4 regions of the Flavobacterium sp. WC2421 genome follow, and region 1 is predicted to be linked to each of the others. Evidence: riboswitches for the same ligand, from Rfam matches in the RefSeq annotation. Region 1 holds a riboswitch; each other region holds the start of a gene.
What was found. Region 1 has a riboswitch for S-adenosylmethionine ahead of AB3G33_RS02975 (hypothetical protein). Riboswitches for the same ligand answer to the same signal wherever they lie in the genome.
Positions count from the first base shown of each region.

Region 1 (4,024 bases):
TACCTTTTACTTCACCAATTAATTCCATGGTGTCGATAATATTGGCTTCTTTTCTTTGTTTGTAGCAAATAACTACATCCGATTCTAAAAACTTAGAATACGCATACGCTCTTTTTGAACCTCCCATATCAGGAGAAGCGATTGTCAAATTGTCCAATCCTAAACTTTTTACATACGGTAAAAAGATAGTAGAGGCAAAAAGGTGATCTACTGGTTTTTCAAAGAATCCTTGAATTTGATCTGCATGCAAATCCATGGTCATTACTCTTGTTGCTCCAGCAGTTTCTAGCAACTTAGCTGTTAGTTTAGCTCCTATCGGAACTCTTGGCTTGTCTTTTCTATCTTGTCTAGCCCAACCAAAGTAAGGAATTACTGCAGTTATATGTCTAGCCGAAGCCCGTTTTGCAGCATCTATCATTAGTAATAATTCCATCAAATTATCTGAATTTGGGAATGTAGAACAAACAATAAACACACGTAACCCTCTGATAGACTCTTCGTAAGAAGGTTGAAATTCACCGTCACTATAATGTGACATGGTAACCTTTCCTAGTGGTATTCCGTATTCTGCAGAAATTTTTTCAGCAAGATAGACACTTTGTGAACAAGCAAAAATTTTAGCTTCTGGTTCTAGGTGTGACATTTAATTTGTTGTTTTTATTCCGCTACGCTCCATACTGTTCGGCTTCGTCAATTGTCTAAGCCAGATGTTTGTATGCGCCTCGGGTGTAGTTAGTTGTGTGTTGCGTTTTTAACGAGGTGCAAATTTATAAAATTTATTCAACTCTGAAAGGAAAAAATTAAGTATTTTTAGTAGAATTTTTAATATTATTTTTTACATTTGCACCGTGTTAAAGGAATCGATGGTTGATTTATTACAATCTCCTCTTTTATTGCGTTGAAATAACTGTTGTTATTTCATGTCTAGCTAAGCCCGGATGGCGGAATTGGTAGACGCGCTGGTCTCAAACACCTGTGGGAAACCGTGCCGGTTCGACTCCGGCTCCGGGTACTTAAAAAGTCTGTAATCACTTGTTTATCAGGTATTACAGGCTTTTTTTTATTTTATTTGCCCGACTATTGCCCAACAAAAGAGAAAACACGCAAAATAAACTCATTTTTCAATGTTTATATTTCTTATATATTATAGTTGCTGTGTTTTTAAATTTTAGAATAAATTGAAAGTATAGATACAAACACCTATTCATGTCCTTTTCCTGTTAAGATAGTTTTCATCTCTTTCAACTTATATGACATTTTTCAATTATACAAAGTAAGTATTCAGTTATAATGTTACTTTGAAAAAGAAGTGACGGTTTGTAATTGTGCAAACAACCTAGACAGGCATTGCTATTCAGCAATATAAAAGCGAATAAAAATAACTTAACAGAGCTGTTTTACTATACTGTTACAAATCACTGATACAGGATGCGAAATCCCTCGACCAGTGAAGAACATAAAATTTCAAAACAAATCGAAGAAAACATTTTTCACCTAGGGGGGGTGGCTGTTTTAAAAGTCATTTTCCTTTTCAACTTCCCACCCTCTACTTTATATATAGTCCTTAATGTCTCTATTTTTTTTTGTAAAAAAAAATTACAGTTTAACATACAATCTTAAAAACTAATGTGAATTAATTCTATTTCTCCTTCCAGTTTTCTCATTGAATATTGATAAAAAGGATTATTAATACAGCTTTTAGTTTTTTAGTCATTACTTTTCGGCTGGTAAATAAAAACCCAATTCATCTGAACAATAACATATGCAATAATTAGCCATAATCCGAAAAGCCAAAAATCATATTTTGGTAGTTTCCATGCGAGGATTTCTAAAATAGTTATATTTATAAGGCACAAAATAATCGAGCCTATTAATGTTACTTTATTGTAAGGAAACACCCTACCCAAGAACATATTAACTATGGTTCCAAGCAAAGTGAGCAAACTGTAAAAAATCGTAATTATACTAATACCCCCAAAAACTAAGATAAGAATTTTCCAAAACCAATCTAACACATAAAACCATTCAAAAATTGGCGCAATAACTTTTATAGTTAGCCATTGAAATGCTAAATTATTTAAAGTCAAAATGAGATATAGAACTATCAAATAGGTAATTGTCAAAAAAAAATCTTTTGTAATTTTCATATGTTTTTTTGTTATTGGTTACAAAAATTGGTTTGTAACTTCTTTAATATTGTAAATTTATTTAAATCCTTGGGTCTATTGCTTCATCGATTTCCAACATAATCGTTTCATCTGTAAACACAATAACAGATCTATTCTGCTGCAACTTCTTAAGCAAATGAGAACCAAGTTTTATTATTTCATTTTTAAACACCTCAACTTCCAAAGGAAATTTAGGATAGTTTATAAATTCTAATCTTATATGTTTTTCTTCCTGACCACTTAAAACAATAATGCATTCGGTGATTGAAGCACTTAAATAAATACTTGCTTCATCAATTCTATGCCTTTGATACTCCTGAAGGGTCTGAATAAAAAAACCTTTCTTATAAAGCTCTTTGCTATAGCCTATTTCTAGTCCAAGGGTAATGACAGCTGTAAAAGTTTTTATTGCTTTTGTTTTCATTATATTTTTTAGGAATGTTTAAATATCTCTATAGTATCTAATCGCAGTCTCTGAACCATTGCAACTGCTTTAGTAGAATAAGCTCCTGTAAAAGAATACGTGATAATAGCATATTTTTGATTTTTACCTAGTTGTGTATAATAGATATCAGGGTAAAACTCATAATCCCTTCCATTGGGTTTTTGAAATTTTAAAAACGTTGTAATACCAGCGATACTTTGGTCGTACAACTCCTTCTCGTCATATACATAGTTGACTTCGTGGAGCTCGTCAAAATCGACACTATAAAACTGGAAATCGAGGTCTAAATAAATCTTAAACAGATTTTTTTCAGCCTTTTTTGTTTTTAAAGCAGTATTGAATTTGGAAATAAACCGAGGTGTTTTAAACATAATTTTTCCTTTGTTTAGGCTCATTGTTTCAGCACCTTCGCGTGTGGTCGCAGGTTGCTACTACTTAAGTGTAGTTCGTAATGATATTCAAATATATAAATTAAAAATAAATCCAGACCTTAAAACCCCATAAAACATATAAATTAAGCGAATCCTTATCTTAACAATCATTTAGAATATCACTAAAACTGGGTATAGTAAATTCCTACAAAATATCGTTTCTTTACTCAAATGCAATCAAAACAAATTAAAGAGCATGGAATTAATCTAAAATAAGGCAATCCTTTACGGCTTTCCTCATTCTAATTCCTATGCTTTGTTGTATTATTGTGTTATATAAAATTCAGAACTAAATTCTTACATGTCTACAAATAAACATGCTATTATCCGATACCAAACTTTAGATAAGTGCTTCCGTAATACTGGAAGAAAATACGCTATTGAAGATCTTATCGAAGAATGTAATAAAGCAATTTATGAGTATTCCGGAAATGAAGAAGGGATTAAAAAAAGACAACTCTATGATGATCTAAGATTCATGGAAAGTGAACAAGGTTGGAATGTTGAACTCACAAAAGACAAAGAAGGGAGAAGAGTTTTCTATAGGTATCAAAACCCTTCTTTTTCGATTTCAAACCAACCCTTGAATGAAACAGAAGCAAATCAATTAAGGGAAGCATTGTTAACATTAGACCGCTTCAAAGGATTACCACAATACAATTGGATCAATGAGCTAAATACAAGATTAGAATCTACATTTAACTTGAAACAACAAAAGGAGATTATTATCAGTTTTGAACAAAATGAATACTTGAAGGGATTGGAATACATTCCGGAACTTTATAATGCAATTCTTTATAAAAAGGTTTTAAATATTGAATATAAGAATTTCAAAACAGATACTGCTACTACCCTTTCCCTACATCCCTATTATTTAAAGCAATATAATATGCGTTGGTTTTTATTTGGGAAGTCCAATGATTATGAAACTATAACAAATTTAGCTTTAGACAGAATAGAAAGTATACAAGAAACTTCTC
Region 1 is NZ_CP162004.1:712,912-716,935, reverse strand. Features, by position in the region: gene AB3G33_RS02995 (ribose-phosphate pyrophosphokinase) at 1-643, opposite strand, end outside; tRNA gene AB3G33_RS02990 (tRNA-Leu) at 933-1,012, shown strand; gene AB3G33_RS02985 (hypothetical protein) at 1,707-2,147, opposite strand; gene AB3G33_RS02980 (hypothetical protein) at 2,209-2,592, opposite strand; gene AB3G33_RS02975 (hypothetical protein) at 2,601-3,008, opposite strand; SAM-I-IV-variant riboswitch at 2,976-3,073, opposite strand; gene AB3G33_RS02970 (helix-turn-helix transcriptional regulator) at 3,346-4,024, shown strand, end outside.

Region 2 (4,024 bases), 680 kb from region 1:
AGGTGGTAGCACCACGATTTTTACCTGAATTGGTAACATTGGCAGATAAGCACGAAACGGTTACATTGACCGATAAGAAGTTCAAGAAAAAAATGCTCAAAAAACGGCATATTGTTATTGCTTGTACGGATGATCTTGAAGTGAATAGAAGGATTTACAATTTGTCTAGGGAAAGGTATCTCATTTGTAATATTGCCGATACGCCTGATTTATGTGATTATTATTTGGGAGGAATAGTGACCAAAGGAAATGTGAAAATTGCTATTTCAACCAATGGAAAATCACCAACAACAGCCAAAAGATTACGAGAATTTTTTGAAGAGGTTATTCCAGAAGACATCAATAAAATGGTCGAAAATCTAAACGAATATCGCAAAACCTTAAAAGGAGATTTCGAAGAGAAAGTTCAGAAGATGAATGAAATTACAGAATCGTTAAAGAATAAAGAATAGAACCGAGATAATACAGTCAACATTAAAGAACAAAGAATCCTAATGATATTTATCATTTATTTTTGAGATATTCATTCGTTCCTTTGTGAAAAGAATAATAAGTAAGAACAAGTATAACAAAAGAAACTCTACCCAGTCTCCCCCTCCTTGGGAAGGGGGCTGGGGGGAGGAATAAAAGTATTGAACATGATTGAAACAGATATCCTTATAATAGGAGCCGGTCCAACTGGTTTATTTGCCGTTTTTGAAGCAGGATTATTAAAATTAAAATGCCATATATTAGATGCTTTACCACAACCAGGTGGTCAATTATCAGAATTATATCCTAAAAAACCTATTTATGATATTCCAGGATTTCCTGATGTATTAGCAGGAGATTTAGTAGATAATCTAATGGAGCAAATCAAGCAATTCGAACCTGGGTTTACTCTTGGTGAACGTGCTGAAACAATTGAAAAACAAGAAGACGGAAGTTTTATTGTAACTTCAAATGAAGGAACTGAGTTTCATGCAAAAGTAATTGCAATTGCAGGTGGTTTAGGAAGTTTCGAACCTAGAAAGCCGCTTATTGATGGAATTGATTTCTATGAAAATAAAGGGATTAAATATTTTATAAAAGATCCTGAAGAGTTTAGAAACAAAAGAGTAGTAATTGCTGGTGGAGGAGATTCAGCATTGGACTGGAGTATTTTCCTTACAGATGTAGCTTCAGAGGTGACATTGATTCACCGTCGTAACGAATTTCGTGGTGCATTAGATTCTGTTGAAAAAGTACAAGAATTAAAAGATGCCGGAAAAATTCGTATGATTACCCCTGCTGAGGTCGTAGGAATAAACGGAGCAGAACATATTGAATCAATTGACATTGATGAAAATGGAGCGCATCGTAAAATTGAAACAGATTTCTTTATTCCTCTTTTTGGTCTTACACCAAAATTAGGTCCTATAGGACATTGGGGATTAGAAATTGAAAAAAATGCAATCAAAGTAAACAATGCTTTAGATTATCAAACTAATATTCCGGGTATTTTTGCCATTGGAGATGTGAATACCTATCCAGGTAAATTAAAATTAATTCTTTGTGGTTTCCATGAAGCAACATTAATGTGCCAGGCAGCGTACCAAATTATCAATCCAGGGAAACGATATGTGTTGAAATATACTACAGTTTCTGGTGTTGACGGTTTTGACGGAACTCGTAAAGAGGCGCCAAAAGCAGTGGTAAAAGCTATAGTATAACAATTTATCACATTCAAGTTAAAAAATATAGCGCTAATACTTGCAAGTATTAGCGCTATGTCTTTACTTTGCACCGTTCCTATATTTATTGAAAGTTATCACGAAAGGCGGAGGGAAAGACCCGATGAAACCTTAGCAACCCTTTATCTTTAAAGAAGGTGCTACATTCTACTTTATGCTGAACTTGTTTCAGCATCCAAGATAGATAACACAAGAATACTTTTACAGTATTTCTCAAACCTTTTCTTGACAACATATCGATATTTTTTTAGAGCGAATGATTGGTGCTTTTTTACCATCATCCTTCCTGCTTTCCGTTTCAATCTTTTATCCTGAATTTAGTTCAGGATCCTGAACTAAATTCAGGATAAAAAGGATTTTCACTGCAATCAGGGCTAAAAAGAAACAATAGTGAACTTTTGTAATTAATAATCAAAAGTATAAATCACAACAAATCATTGTGGTTTACAAGAAATAAAAAGTTATGTCAAGTATTCAAGAAGCCATTAAAAAAAACATACTCATCCTCGATGGAGCTATGGGAACCATGTTGCAGCGCTACAATTTCTCCGAAGAAGATTTTCGTGGAGAGCGTTTCAAAGATTTCCCACATTCTCTAAAAGGGAACAACGATTTACTATCACTCACACAACCACAAGCCATAAAAGCGGTGCATGCTGCTTATTTTGAAGCTGGAGCTGATATTGTTGAAACCAATACCTTCTCAGGAACGACTATCGGTATGGCCGATTATCATCTGGAAGATATTGTATATGAGTTGAACTATGAATCGGCAAAAATTGCACGTGAAGTAGCCGATGAATGGACAGCTAAAAATCCAGACAAACCTCGTTTTGTAGCGGGTTCAATAGGACCAACAAACAGAACAGCAAGTATGTCACCAGATGTAAACGATCCAGGATATAGAGCCGTAACTTTTGATGATTTGCGCATTGCGTACAAGCAACAAGTAGAAGCATTAATTGACGGAGGAAGTGATTTATTACTCGTTGAAACTATTTTTGATACACTAAATGCCAAAGCAGCCCTTTTTGCGATCGAAGAAGTAAAAGACGAACGCAATATCGATATTCCCATCATGGTTTCAGGAACGATTACCGATGCTTCAGGAAGAACACTTTCTGGGCAAACAGTAGAAGCTTTCTTAGTTTCGGTTTCGCATATTCCATTATTGAGTGTAGGATTCAATTGTGCCCTTGGAGCTGATTTGTTGAAACCATACTTGCAGACTTTATCACAAAATACTTCTTTCAATGTATCAGCGCATCCTAATGCAGGATTACCAAATGCCTTTGGAGAATACGATGAAACGCCACAAGAGATGCAAGCGCAAATTAAAACCTACTTAGACGATAATTTAGTAAACATTATAGGCGGTTGTTGCGGAACAACACCAGAACACATCAAGTTAATTGCTGATATCGCCAAGGATTATAAACCAAGAGTTTCGACGGCAACAATGTAAACGGGGATAGAGACGCAATTTATCGCGTCTAAAACTGCTACATTATAAGTAAATAGCTTTTCCTGCAAGGTTTTTTTAACCTTGTAGGAATAAATTGAGAAAGTGAATCGAGAAATAAACCTACAAGGTTAAAAAAACCTTGCAGGATTGTAGGACGAGAGAATTCGTTTCTCGTAATGATAGGGGCATTGCCCGCGTGAGGGATAGCAGTGAAAAGCCCACAGACAAATGAAGCGAAAGCGGAATTAGTCGAGGACTTGTAACGAATAGCCCGACCCTTGTGGTCACGCCCAAAATAAGAAGAATTAAAAAGTTAAACCTACATGGTTTTAGAAACCTTGCAGGACAAATAAAAATAAAAAATGGCACAAGAAACTAGAAAAAACCTTGTATTATCGGGATTAGAGCCTTTAATCATTACGCCTGATAGCGTATTTGTGAATATTGGAGAACGTACCAATGTAACAGGTTCTAGAAAATTCCTTCGATTAATCAAAGAAGAAAAATACGAAGAAGCACTAAGTATTGCTAAGGAACAAGTAGAAGGTGGTGCGCAAATCATCGATATTAATATGGATGAAGGAATGCTGGATGGTGAATATGCCATGACAAAATTCCTAAATTTAATTGCTGCCGAACCCGATATTTCTCGTGTGCCTATTATGATTGATAGCTCAAAATGGGATATTATCGAAGCAGGTCTAAAAGTAGTACAAGGAAAAAGTGTGGTAAATTCTATTTCTTTGAAAGAAGGAGAAGAGCAATTTATTCACCATGCAAAACTAATTAAGCGCTATGGTGCTGCAGCAATTATCATGGCTTTTGATGAAACAGGGCAAGCGGATAA
Region 2 is NZ_CP162004.1:1,395,734-1,399,757, forward strand. Features, by position in the region: gene AB3G33_RS05900 (bifunctional precorrin-2 dehydrogenase/sirohydrochlorin ferrochelatase) at 1-452, shown strand, start outside; gene AB3G33_RS05905 (NAD(P)/FAD-dependent oxidoreductase) at 639-1,691, shown strand; SAM riboswitch class I at 1,784-1,903, shown strand; gene AB3G33_RS05910 (homocysteine S-methyltransferase family protein) at 2,176-3,177, shown strand; gene metH (methionine synthase) at 3,540-4,024, shown strand, end outside.
Region 2: it holds a riboswitch for S-adenosylmethionine, as region 1 does, so the genes downstream of both, AB3G33_RS05910 (homocysteine S-methyltransferase family protein) here and AB3G33_RS02975 (hypothetical protein) in region 1, are expected to answer to the same signal.

Region 3 (4,024 bases), 1.8 Mb from region 1:
AGGAAGCGAAGGAACTTTCCATGCTTCTCAAATGATTGAGTACGGTACAAACGTAGTTGGTGGTGTTACTCCAGGTAAAGGAGGATCAACTCATCTAGACAGACCTGTTTTCAATACTGTAAAAGACGCAGTTGAACAAGCTGGTGCTGACACAACAATCATTTTTGTACCACCTGCTTTTGCTGCGGACGCAATTATGGAAGCTGCTGATGCTGGAATAAAAGTAATTATCGCTATTACAGAAGGAATTCCTGTAGCTGATATGATCAAAGCAAATGCTTACGTAAAAGAAAGAAATGCTAGGTTAATAGGTCCTAACTGTCCTGGTATCATTACTCCAGGTGAAGCTAAAGTTGGTATTATGCCAGGTTTTGTATTTAAAAAAGGAACTGTAGGTATTGTTTCTAAATCAGGAACATTAACATATGAAGCGGCTGACCAAGTTGTAAAACAAGGATTAGGAATCACTACTGCAATTGGTATTGGTGGAGACCCAATCATTGGAACTACTACTAAAGAGGCAGTTGAATTATTGATGAATGACCCAGAAACAGAATGTATCGTTATGATAGGTGAGATAGGTGGTCAATTAGAAGCTGATGCTGCACATTGGATTAAAGCTGATGGTAACCGTAAGCCAGTTGTTGGTTTCATTGCAGGAGTTACTGCTCCAGCGGGTCGTACAATGGGTCACGCAGGTGCTATTGTTGGTGGATCAGATGATACTGCTGAAGCTAAAAAACAAATCATGAGAGAATGTGGAATTCACGTTGTAGATTCTCCAGCAGAAATTGGTAAAAAAGTTAAAGAAGTTATCGGATAATTGAAAAATTAGTGGTGATTTCAAGTCATTATAAAAATGCCTCACTTTTTTTGTGAGGCATTTTATTTAATATTAATACAAAAGAAAGATGTACAAAGAATTAAAAAAGTTTAAGGTAAGCGATAGCTTCACTTTTACAGCAGATGATAGCTTAGAGCAAGTATGCAACGCTTCTGAAGGAAGTGGTGTATTTTTAGTTTATGCAGTTGCAGATGAAAAAGAGTTAATCATGGTGGGTTCTACAGGAACTGTTCAAAACGATGGGTCTTTGAAAATCAAAAATGGTGGTTTGAAAGAAAAGATTGTTGAAGGACACCAGTTTGCAAAAACAGGAAGAAAATATTCTTGGCCAACACAAATGGTAAAAGAAGATATTAGCACTTTAGAAGTGGTTTGGTACGAAACTTTCAACGAGAATTCTAAGGGGATTCCAACATTCGTAGAAGGACAAGTGTTACAAAACTTCTTAGATGAAAATGGAAGATTACCAAAATGGAATGTGGCTTTCTAGTCAGTTTCAAAAATTATAATTTATTTATAAAAAGCTTTACTTCGGTAAGGCTTTTTTTTTGGTTTTAAATTATAAAATCTACTTTACTATTGCTTTTTATATAAAATAATAATTACTTTTGCAGCCGTTATCACGAATCTCATAATGAGATAGCAACCTGCAACAACGAGCAAGGTGCTAAAACGATAAGCCAAATCCTTTGGAAAAAATGTTGTTTTACATTCCCATTTTTTTTGCTTTAGTTTTCGTCATAATACTATCATTTTTAAAACTGATTTATGACTCATTTATTGAAAAAAAAGGGAAGTGTTTATGCTTTAATTCCTTTATTGATTTTTATTTTTACTTTTTTAGGAGCCGGAATTTGGCTTGATGACTTTTATGCTTTACCTGCTCCAATAGCGGTTTTAATTGGAATTATTGCTGCTTTTTTACTGTTCAAAGGTACAGCTGATGAAAAAGTAACCACCTTGATTGCAGGTTGCGGAGAGAGTAAAATTATGACCATGTGTTTGATTTATCTATTAGCAGGTGCTTTTGCAGTGGTTAGTAAAGCAATGGGAGGTGTTGATGCCGTGGTAAGTCTTGGAATTAATACTGTAGATGTGGCTTACTTTCCGTTGGGGATCTTTTTGATAGCCGCTTTTTTATCAACTGCTACAGGAACTTCTGTAGGTGCAATTGTGGCAATTGGGCCAATTGCGGTTGATTTGGCTAATTCTAGTGGCGCTTCATTGCCTTTGATTGCAGGTGCTTTGCTAGGTGGTTCGATGCTTGGAGATAATCTATCTATGATTTCGGATACTACAATTGCTGCGACACAATCCTTAGGTTGTGAATTGAAAGATAAATTTAAAATCAATTTATTCATTGCTTTTCCAGCTGCTATTATTACAATCGCAGTATTCTTTTATTTGGGATTGAATTCTGATATTACTGCAGTAGCTATTCCTAAAACAAGTTTTGAATGGTTTGCAATTGTGCCTTATATTTTAGTAATTGTACTTGCATTGATTGGTGTTGATGTATTTTCTACCTTGATTATTGGAACTATATTGGCTGGATTAATTGGGTATTTTGGAAATCATTTTACGTTAATGGAATTTGCGCGAAAAATTTATGAAGGATTCACCAGTATGACCGAAATCTTTTTGCTATCGATGCTGACTGGAGGTTTAGCCGCTATGGTGGATAAGGCTGGAGGTATTGATTTTTTATTGTACCAAATAAAAAAACGCATTAAGAGTAAAAAATCAGCCCAAGCGGGGATAGGTGCTTTGGTGGGTTTTACTAATGTAGCTATTGCTAATAATACCGTTTCTATTGTTATTACTGGAGGAATTGCCAAGGAAATTAACGACGAATACAATTTAAGTTCCAAAAAAACAGCCGCCATTCTTGATATTTTTTCCTGTGTTATTCAAGGAATTTTGCCTTATGGTGCGCAAGTACTTTTGATTTTAAGTTTTGCTAATGGGAAACTTGATTTTATGGATTTGCTTGGGAATGCATGGTATCATCTATTTTTATTTATTTTTACTTTGGTAGCGATTTATAGTTCATTTTGGGATAAATTAGTAAAACGATTTTTAGATATTTAAAATCGGCTCGATTTATAATGTTATTGAATTTGAAATTTTTTTTAAAAAAGGAATTATTCTATATTTGACGACTCTAAGATAGCCCTGATAGTAGTGGAAATCCTTTTATGTTTTTCTTTAAAACATAAAAGATTGAAGCGAATAGCGGGAATAGCTTCAAATAAAAATTAAACTAATTTTCGAATATGAAATTACTAGAAGGAAAAGTGGCCATTATAACAGGCGCAAGTCGTGGAATTGGAAAAGGAATTGCAGAGGTTTTTGCAAAACACGGTGCAAATGTTGCGTTTACTTACAGTTCATCTGTAGAATCGGCTTTAGCATTAGAAAATGAATTGAATGCTTTGGGAATAAAAGCGAAAGGATACCAATCAAATGCCGCTGATTTTAATGAAGCGCAAACTATGGTTGAAGCTGTAATTGCTGAATTTGGTACTGTTGATATTTTAATCAATAACGCTGGAATTACAAAGGATAATTTGCTAATGCGTATGTCTGAAGAGGATTTTGACAAAGTAATTGATGTGAATTTGAAGTCGGTTTTCAATATGACTAAGGCAGTTCAAAAAACATTCTTGAAAAAACGTGCAGGTTCTATCATCAATATGAGTAGTGTAGTAGGGGTAAAAGGAAATGCTGGACAAACGAATTATGCGGCTTCTAAGGCTGGAGTTATTGGTTTTACTAAATCAGTAGCATTAGAATTAGGTTCTCGTAACATTCGTTGTAATGCGATTGCACCTGGATTTATTGAAACTGAAATGACTGCAAAATTGAACGACGATGTGGTTCAAGGATGGAGAGATGGAATTCCGTTAAAACGTGGTGGTACTACTGAAGATGTTGCTAATGCATGTCTATTCTTAGCTTCAGATATGAGTTCTTATATCTCTGGGCAAGTATTGAATGTATGTGGAGGAATGCTTACGTAAAGAAATTATAAATTTTAAATGATGAATTTTAAATTATTGAAATCTTTCCATTTAAAATTCATCATTTAAAATAAAAAGAATGACTACAAACACGATCTTACTAATTCTACTTTCAATAGTAATTGCAGGCGGTTTGTCATTTTTTCAATATTTTTAT
Region 3 is NZ_CP162004.1:2,792,345-2,796,368, forward strand. Features, by position in the region: gene sucD (succinate--CoA ligase subunit alpha) at 1-823, shown strand, start outside; gene AB3G33_RS11945 (hypothetical protein) at 912-1,334, shown strand; SAM-I-IV-variant riboswitch at 1,457-1,553, shown strand; gene AB3G33_RS11950 (Na+/H+ antiporter NhaC family protein) at 1,613-2,935, shown strand; gene fabG (3-oxoacyl-[acyl-carrier-protein] reductase) at 3,121-3,867, shown strand; gene AB3G33_RS11960 (hypothetical protein) at 3,947-4,024, shown strand, end outside.
Region 3: it holds a riboswitch for S-adenosylmethionine, as region 1 does, so the genes downstream of both, AB3G33_RS11950 (Na+/H+ antiporter NhaC family protein) here and AB3G33_RS02975 (hypothetical protein) in region 1, are expected to answer to the same signal.

Region 4 (4,024 bases), 670 kb from region 1:
ACTAAAATTTCACTAGCAACACCAGCAGCAACCAAGTTTTTAGCGATATGACGAGTTGCATAAGCAGCACTTCTATCTACTTTACTAGGGTCTTTACCTGAGAATGCACCTCCACCATGAGCACCTTTTCCGCCGTAAGTATCCACAATGATTTTTCTACCAGTCAAACCAGTATCTCCATGAGGTCCACCTATTACAAATTTACCTGTTGGGTTAATGTGGTAGTGAATCGCATCGTTAAATAAATGAGCGCTTTTTGGGTTTTTTGCAATGATTCTAGGAATCAAGATTTCCACAATGTCTTTCTTGATTTTAGCAAGCATAATCGCTTCTTCGTCAAAATCATCATGTTGAGTTGATATAACAATCGCGTCAATACGAGTTGGGATGTTATCATCACTATATTCAAGTGTTACTTGAGATTTAGCGTCAGGACGTAAATAAGTGATTGCTGTATTTTCACGTCTTAATAGGGCTAATTCTTGTAATAATTTATGAGATAAATCAAGTGCCAATGGCATATAATTCTCTGTTTCGTTTGTAGCGTAACCAAACATCATTCCTTGATCACCCGCTCCTTGTTCTTCTGGATTAGAACGGTCAACACCTTGATTAATATCTGCTGATTGTTCGTGAATTGCCGAAAGAATACCACAAGAATTGGCTTCAAACATATATTCGCTTTTGGTGTAACCGATCTTTCTGATTACTTCACGAGCAATGTTTTGTACATCTAAATAGGTATTTGATTTTACCTCACCTGCTAAAATTACTTGACCTGTAGTCACTAAAGTTTCACAAGCTACTTTTGAATCAGCGTCAAATGCTAAAAAGTTATCAATTAATGCGTCTGAAATTTGATCTGCAATTTTGTCTGGATGTCCTTCGCTCACAGATTCTGACGTAAATAAATAAGCCATAATAATTTTTATTTTAAAATTAAGCGAGGAAAAATAATTGCAAATATCGAGCTAAAGGAGAGTTTCTGCTTTAGCATTTTTTCTACTGAAAAATTTTCAGTATTCATAATGAATTCGTTTCATTATGAAGAGGTTGCAATCAGTTCAAATTTTTCCTCTTGTATTTGGGTGCAAATGTATGAAACCATTTTGAATTGCAAATTAAACTTAACTATTTTTTAAATTAAAAATCAAATTAAATAGTACAACTGGTTTGAGGTCGTGATTTTTAAAAAAGTAGCAGGAGTGCCAGTTTAAAACGAAAAAGTAATTGATTTCATAACATTATCAGTGTTATTTGTTAATAGTATCTCTGTTTTTCATTTTAAAGATGAAAATATCGTTAAATAGTTGTGAATTATTTGGAAGATACAGAATTAAATAAGATATTTGTTTCAGTAAAAAATACCAAAGATGAATTTTAATATTTGTAAACAATTTGTAGTCCTATCGAAGAAATTCGGGAGCTAGTTATTGCTTTAAATTATATATAATATAATATAGCAAAAGCCTCCCAAGACAATTGGGAGGCTTTTTTAATTTATACAAATAGTACGATTCATAAAAATAAATAAATGAAAATATTTTCAAATAAAAAGATTCAGATAGTTGTCGCAATGTTTTGCGATAAGGTCTGTTGATTCCAAAAGTATAAGTTTTATATAACTTGAATCCTTTTGGTATTTTGTCCAAAAGGATTTTTTTTATTCTGGTATCTAAATTTTTTTAAAATAATAAAGAGAAAACAAACTAACTTAAATATAATTATCATGAGTACAACTAACAAATTTTCAAGAACATTGGGGTTTCTAAGGAATTTAAGAGGCAAAAAAAATACGGACAACGGACTAGTTGTTGATGAATTAGTGAATCCAAGATTGGGAATGGAAATACCAGACTCAAAAAAATCTAAAAAAGCAGTCAATTCATTACAACTTTTAATGTATTCAAAAGAAAATGATACACTTTTCATTTAATTGGAAGTTGTTCAACATCCCTTTTGTACGCGAGTAATTTCTGAATAGTTATATTCAGCGATGCCTTGCGTTTTTTTGTTAAATATATTTTTAGCTAAAAATCAGAATGTTTAAAATTTGTTTGTTTAAAAAATTAGTAGTTAATTTGCATCATTAAGTTCACTAACGTATTGAAATGTTATAAAGAAAGGACGAGGGATTAGACCCGATGAAGCCTTAGCAACCCTTTGAGAAATCGAAGAAGGTGCTGCATTCTACCACTCCCAAAAGTGGAAAGATAACAACAAGAAATTCTCTAGTAATTCCCTAGTTTTTTCTTTCTAATATTTCCAAATACAAATCAAAATCAATAAAAGATTTGACATTGGAAAATAAACCAACACATATTACTTTACAAAATTTCACCACCCATAATGGTGCATTATACGCTAGCCTCAACTTAAGTTATCAAGTTTTTGGTGCTCCGCTGCATACAGCTCCCATTATTTTAATAAACCATGCCTTGACCGGAAATTCACAAGTTATTGGTGAATCAGGTTGGTGGAATGATATCGTGGGTGTCGATAAAACAATTGATACTAGAAAATATACTATTGTCTCTTTTGATGTACCAGGTAACGGATTCAATTCGGCTACCATAGAGAATTACAGAGATTTTATCGCCAGAGATATTGCTAGGATTTTCATCGAAGGACTTCGGTTTTTGAAAATTGATAGTTTATTTGCTCTCATTGGCGGTTCTGTGGGTGGTGGAATTGCTTGGGAAATTTTAGCTTTGGAACCTAAATTGGCACAAAACTTTATTCCTATTGCTACTGATTGGAAAGCGACAGACTGGTTGATTGCTAATTGTTATTTGCAAGAGCAAATCCTTAATAATTCTAAAAAACCAATTGAAGACGCGCGTATTCACGCCATGTTGTGCTACCGAACACCTGAATCTTTCAAAGAAAAATTTAATAGGGATATCAATGTGCAACTCGAAACATTTCAAGTAGAAAGTTGGTTGAATTACCACGGAGAAAAACTAGAAAAAAGGTTTCAACTATCTGCTTATAAAATGATGAATCAATTGTTGAAAACGATTGATATTACTCGGAATCATGAGTCTTTAGAATCGATTATTTCAAAAGTAGATGCCAATATATACATTGTAGGAATCAATTCGGATTTGTTTTTTACAGCAAAAGAAAATCGAGAAACCTATAATGAAATTAAAAAATTTAAAAATAATGTATTCTATAGTGAGATTGACTCACAACACGGGCACGATGCCTTCTTGATGGAATACGAACAATTAGACAATTTATTAGAAGTTGTTTTTAAAAATAAAAAGCAGATGAAAATAGTAAAATTTGGTGGAAAATCTTTGGCTAACGGCGAAGGAATCAATACAGTTTTGGATATTATTGAAAGTAAAGTAAAGCAAGAAGAAAAAATTGCTGTTGTAGTTTCGGCACGTGGCAAAGCAACAGATGAGCTTGATGATATTTTAACCATCGCTGCCAAAAACGGAAACTATAAGCCTTTACTAGAAAGTTTTAAAACCTATCAAAAAGACGGTTTTGACGCAGTAGATTTCTCGGCTGAATTTGATAAACTAGACAAACTATTTGAAGGGGTAAGTTTAATTGGCGATTATAGCCCTAAAATCAAAGACCAAGTTTTAGCGCAAGGTGAAGTGCTTTCGGCAAAATTACTTGTGTTTTTATTGAATCAAAAAAACATTCCTGCAAAGCTGGCTGATACAAGAGAGTTGATTGTAACCGACTCTAATTTTGGTGATGCACAACCATTAGACGCTCTTTCTAAAAAGAATATTATCCAAGTTTTTAAAGAAAATAAAGATTTCGTTCTAGTACTTACTGGTTTTATTGGTTCTAATGGGAAACAAGAAACAACCACTTTGGGTAGAAACGGAAGTAATTATACTGCTTCATTAATTGCTAATTATATTAATGCCGAGGAATTACAAAATTTCACGCATGTTGATGGGATTTATACTGCTAATCCAGAATTGGTTTTAGACGCAAAGAAGATTGAATCGTTGTCGTATAACGAAGCGAATGAAATGGCTAATTTTGGCGC
Region 4 is NZ_CP162004.1:1,380,450-1,384,473, forward strand. Features, by position in the region: gene metK (methionine adenosyltransferase) at 1-920, opposite strand, end outside; gene AB3G33_RS05845 (hypothetical protein) at 1,730-1,936, shown strand; SAM riboswitch class I at 2,112-2,220, shown strand; gene thrA (bifunctional aspartate kinase/homoserine dehydrogenase I) at 2,301-4,024, shown strand, end outside.
Region 4: it holds a riboswitch for S-adenosylmethionine, as region 1 does, so the genes downstream of both, thrA (bifunctional aspartate kinase/homoserine dehydrogenase I) here and AB3G33_RS02975 (hypothetical protein) in region 1, are expected to answer to the same signal.